Regions from separate parts of the Aquabacterium sp. T101 genome, predicted to be linked through region 2. Evidence: predicted binding sites of a transcription regulator. Region 2 holds the regulator's gene; the other holds the start of a gene.
What was found. Region 2 encodes sigma-54, which starts transcription at its own class of promoters, with help from an activator protein. Its sites were predicted from a motif close to TGGCANGNAANCTGCTTT; they were not measured.

Region 1 (2,382 bases), on a different contig from region 2:
CAGGGCCGCCTCGGCCGCGCTGGCCTCGGGCAGCACCAGCGTGCGACCCGCGCCCTCGTGGCGTGCGGCCAGGGCCAGGGCCAGCGCGCCACGCACCGGGCGCAGCTCGCCGGCCAGGCTCAGCTCGCCGGCGAACTCGTGGCGCGCCAGCGCGGCGGCGTCGAGCTGCCCGTCGGCGGCCAGGATGCCCAGCGCGATGGGCAGGTCGAAGCGGCCGGACTCCTTGGGCAGGTCGGCCGGCGCCAGGTTGACCGTGATGCGCTTGTTGTGCGGGAAGGCCAGCCCGCTGTGCGCCAGCGCGGCGCGCACGCGCTCGCGCGCCTCCTTCACCTCGGTGTCGGCCAGGCCCACGAGGGTGAAGCTCGGCAGCCCGTTGGCCAGGTGCACCTCCACCTGCACCGGCGGCGCGGCCAGGCCGTCGAGGGCGCGGCTGGTGACGACGGCCAGGGTCATCGGGCGGGGCCGGGGGTGGCGGCGGGGGCGGGGGCGGGGGCGGGGAAAGGTGGGGCCGGGGGCATCGCCGGGCGATTCTGGGCAGGCGAGAGGCCGCCGTCGTTCACCCGGAAGCGGGGCACCGGTTCGGTGCGCGACCGGCGAATTCCCCGCCTTGGTGCATCGTCGGGGTGCGCGGCGCCGATGCTGCCCCGCGCTGGGGCGGCTGGCGGGCGGGCCGGGCAGGCACGGAAGCTGCTGAAAGGTTCCGCAACCCTTTCCTCACCCCTCGGAGCCCCCCACATGAGCAAGAAGACCCTCCTCGCCGCTGCCGCCTTCGCCCTGATCGGCACGGGCGCCCCCGCGATCTCGTACGCCCAGGTGTCCTTCAACGTCGGCGCGGTCACCGACTACCGCTATCGCGGCATCTCCCAGTCGCGCGTCAAGCCGGCCATCCAGGGCGGCATCGACTACGCCGCCGGCCCGTTCTACGTCGGCGCCTGGGCCTCCACCATCAAGTGGATCGACGACTTCGGCGGCGACTCCAAGGTGGAGATCGACCTGTACGGCGGCTACAAGGGCTCGCTGACCAAGGAACTGTCCTACGACGTGGGCGTGCTGGGTTACGTGTACCCGAGCAACGGCCTGTCGCCCAGCGCCAACACCACCGAGATCTACGGCGCGCTGACCTACGGCCCGGCCACGCTGAAGTACTCGCACTCGCTGACCGACACCTTCGCCAACCCGGACAGCAAGAACAGCTACTACCTCGACCTGTCGGCCAGCTTCGACCTCGGCGGCGGCCTGATGCTCACGCCGCACATCGGCTACCAGAAGATCAAGGGCCCGTTCAGCGGCGTCGGCTCCTACACCGACTACGCGCTGACCGTGTCCAAGGACTTCAGCGGCATCGTCGTGTCCGGCGCGCTGATCGGCACCGACGCCGACAAGTCCTTCTACTCGTCGCCCGTCAACGGCAAGGAGCTGGGCAAGACGACGCTGGTCCTGGGCGTCAAGTACAACTTCTGATCACGGGGCAAAGCCCAAGGAGCAGGCCATGAAGATGGTCACCGCAATCATCAAGCCGTTCAAGCTGGACGAAGTTCGCGAAGCGCTGTCGGGCATCGGGGTGCAGGGCATCACGGTGACCGAGGTCAAGGGCTTCGGCCGCCAGAAGGGCCACACCGAGCTGTACCGTGGCGCCGAGTACGTCGTGGACTTCCTGCCCAAGGTGCGCATCGACGCCGCGGTGGACGACTCGATCGTCGACCGCGTCATCGAGGCCATCGAGGCTTCGGCCCGCACCGGCAAGATCGGCGACGGCAAGGTGTTCGTCAGCGCCCTCGAGCAGGTCGTCCGCATCCGTACCGGCGAAACCGGCAAGGACGCGCTCTGAAGCGCACAACCGGAAGACAACCAACATGTTGAAAAAGATCTTCGCTTCCCTGGTGCTCGGCGCGGCGCTGTTCGGCCTGTCCGACGCCACCCTGGCGCAGGCCGCCTCGGCTGCTGCCGACGCGGCGTCGGCCGCGGCGCCGGCGGCTTCCGCGGCCGCCCCCGCGGCCGCCGAGGCCGCTTCGGCCGCGGCCCCCACGCCGCCGGTGCCCAATAAGGGCGACACCGCCTGGATGACCGTCGCCACGGCGATGGTGATCCTGATGACCATCCCCGGCCTGGCGCTGTTCTACGGCGGCCTGGTGCGCAGCAAGAACATGCTGTCGGTGCTGATGCAGGTGCTGATGGTGTTCTCGCTGATCACCGTGCTGTGGGTGGTGTACGGCTACACGCTGGCCTTCACCGCGAGCAACCCGTTCTTCGGCACGCTCGACAAGCTGTTCCTCAAGGGCGTGACGCCGGAGAGCGTGGCGGCGACCTTCAGCAAGGGCGTGTACCTGCCGGAGTTCACCTTCATCGCGTTCCAGGGCACCTTCGCGGCCATTACCGCCTGCC
Region 2 (2,382 bases):
GCTCTCCAGGTTGAGCGTCATGGCCGTGACGTGGTCGCCCATCACGGTGACGCCGCCGCGCTGCTCGCCCAGGCGCGCGCCGGGGCCGAGCAGGCGCTTGCACTCGTCGATCAGCAGCGACTCGACGCCCTGCGCGCAGGGCAGGAACAGCGCCACCAGCGGCGGCCGGGCGGGAGCCGTCATACCGCCCGCCGCAGGTTGGCGGGCGCGATCTTCAGCGCTTCGCGGTACTTGGCCACCGTGCGGCGCGCCACCTGGATGCCCTGCTCGGCCAGCATGGCCGACAGCTGGTGGTCCGACAGCGGCTTGTCGGCCGGCTCCACCGCCACCAGCTGCTTGATCAGCGCCCGCACGGCGGTGGACGACGCATTGCCGCCCGCCTCGGTGGCCAGGGCCGAGCCGAAGAAGTACTTCAGTTCGAAGGTGCCCAGCGGCGTGGCCATGTACTTGGCGGTGGTCACGCGCGAGATGGTGCTCTCGTGCAGGCCCAGCTCGTCGGCGATCTCGCGCAGCACCAGCGGCCGCATCGCGATCTCGCCATGGGTGAAGAAGCCCTTCTGGCGCTCGACGATGGCCTGCGACACGCGCACGATGGTGTCGAAGCGCTGCTGCACGTTCTTGACGAACCAGCGCGCCTCCTGCAGCCGCGCCGCCAGCGGCGAGCTGCCGTTGCCGCGCGCGCCCTTGATCGCCTGGGCGTACAGGTCGTTGATGCGCAGCCGCGGCATCACGTCCGGGTTGAGCACCACCTTCCAGCCGCGGCCGGTCTTCTGCACGATCACGTCGGGCACCACCACCGCGCCCTCGGAGCGGCCGAAGGGCCGCCCGGGCTTGGGTTCGCAGGTCACGATCAGGCCATGCGCGGCGCGCAGCAAGTCGTCGTCGGCGCCGGTGGCCGCGGCCAGCTTCTTGAAGTCGCGCCGGGCCAGCAGGTCCAGGTGCTGCTTGCAGATGATCACTGCCACGGCCTGCACCTCGCTGCGCGGCTGCGCGCGCAGCTGCAGCACGAGGCATTCCGACAGGTTGCGCGCGCCCACGCCCGGCGGCTCCAGGCTCTGCAGCCAGCGCAGCGCGCAGTTCAGCCGCTCGACCAGGGCCTCGCGCTCGTCGGCGTCGGCCTCGTCGGGCACGAGCTGCTGCGCGATCTCCTCGGGCGTGTCGGCGAGGTAGCCGTCCTCGTTGAGCGAGTCGATCAGCACCTGCACCGCGGCACGGTCCTCGGGCGACAGGCGCATGCCGGCGAGCTGGCGCTCGAGGTGCTCGGCCAGCGTCGGCCCCTGGGTGGAACGCTCCTGCGGCTCGAAGTCGTCGTCGCCGCTGCCCGCGGCGCCGCTGCCGGCCAGCGACGGCGTCTCGCGGATGCCGTCGAAGTCGTCGCCCTCGGTGCCGTTGGCCCAGTCCTCGCGCTCGGTGGTGCCGAAGTCGGCGTTGTCGACCCCGGACGCGGCGTCGCCGCCCGCGTCGGAGTACGCGGCCTCGTCGGCCGCGCCGTCGTCGCCGCCCACCGGCTCGTCGCGCGGCAGCGTGCGCTCGGGCAGCGGCTCGTTCAGCGGCACCGCCGCGGTGTCCTCGTCGGCCTCCAGGAAGGGGTTCTGCTCGAGCATCTGCTCGACTTCCTGATGCAGCTCCAGCGTCGACAGCTGCAGCAGCCGGATCGACTGCTGCAGCTGCGGCGTCAGCGCCAGGTGCTGCGACAGCCGGACCTGCAACGACGGCTTCATGGACAGACTCTCGCGCCCACGGTCACATCCGGAAGTGCTCGCCGAGGTACACCTTGCGCACGTCGGGGTTCTCGACGATGGCCTCGGGCGTGCCTTCGGCCAGCACGTTGCCCTCGCTGATGATGTAGGCCCGGTCGCAGATGCCCAGGGTCTCGCGCACGTTGTGGTCGGTGATCAGCACGCCGATGCCGCGCGCCCGGAGGAAGCCGATGATGCGCTGGATCTCGATCACGGCGATCGGGTCCACGCCGGCGAAGGGCTCGTCCAGCAGGATGAAGCGCGGCTGCGTGGCCAGCGCGCGGGCGATCTCCACGCGGCGCCGCTCGCCGCCCGACAGCGCCGGGGCCGGGCTGGTGCGCAGCTTCTCGATCGACAGGTCGGCCAGCAGGCCGTCGAGCAGGCGGTCGATCTGCGCCGCGGGCAGCGCGCGGCCGTCGGGCCCGTGCTGCAGCTCGAGCACGGCGCGGATGTTCTCCTCCACCGTGAGCTTGCGGAAGATCGACGCTTCCTGCGGCAGGTAGGACAGGCCCAGGCGCGAGCGCTGGTGGATCGGCATGCCCTGCACCGGCGCGCCGTCGATGGTGATCTCGCCGGCGTCGGCCCGCAGCAGGCCCACCACCATGTAGAACGTGGTGGTCTTGCCGGCGCCGTTGGGGCCGAG

Region 1: the regulator sigma-54 is predicted to act here: its motif matches at 677-694, upstream of AC2EAQ_RS10660 (TorF family putative porin).

The regions. Positions count from the first base shown of each region.
Region 1 is NZ_JBXVVZ010000003.1:184,807-187,188, forward strand. It holds gene AC2EAQ_RS10655 (YifB family Mg chelatase-like AAA ATPase) at 1-453, opposite strand, end outside; gene AC2EAQ_RS10660 (TorF family putative porin) at 736-1,461, shown strand; gene AC2EAQ_RS10665 (P-II family nitrogen regulator) at 1,490-1,828, shown strand; gene AC2EAQ_RS10670 (ammonium transporter) at 1,854-2,382, shown strand, end outside.
Region 2 is NZ_JBXVVZ010000004.1:196,055-198,436, reverse strand. It holds gene AC2EAQ_RS12595 (THUMP domain-containing class I SAM-dependent RNA methyltransferase) at 1-183, opposite strand, end outside; gene AC2EAQ_RS12590 (RNA polymerase factor sigma-54) at 180-1,721, opposite strand; gene lptB (LPS export ABC transporter ATP-binding protein) at 1,744-2,382, opposite strand, start outside.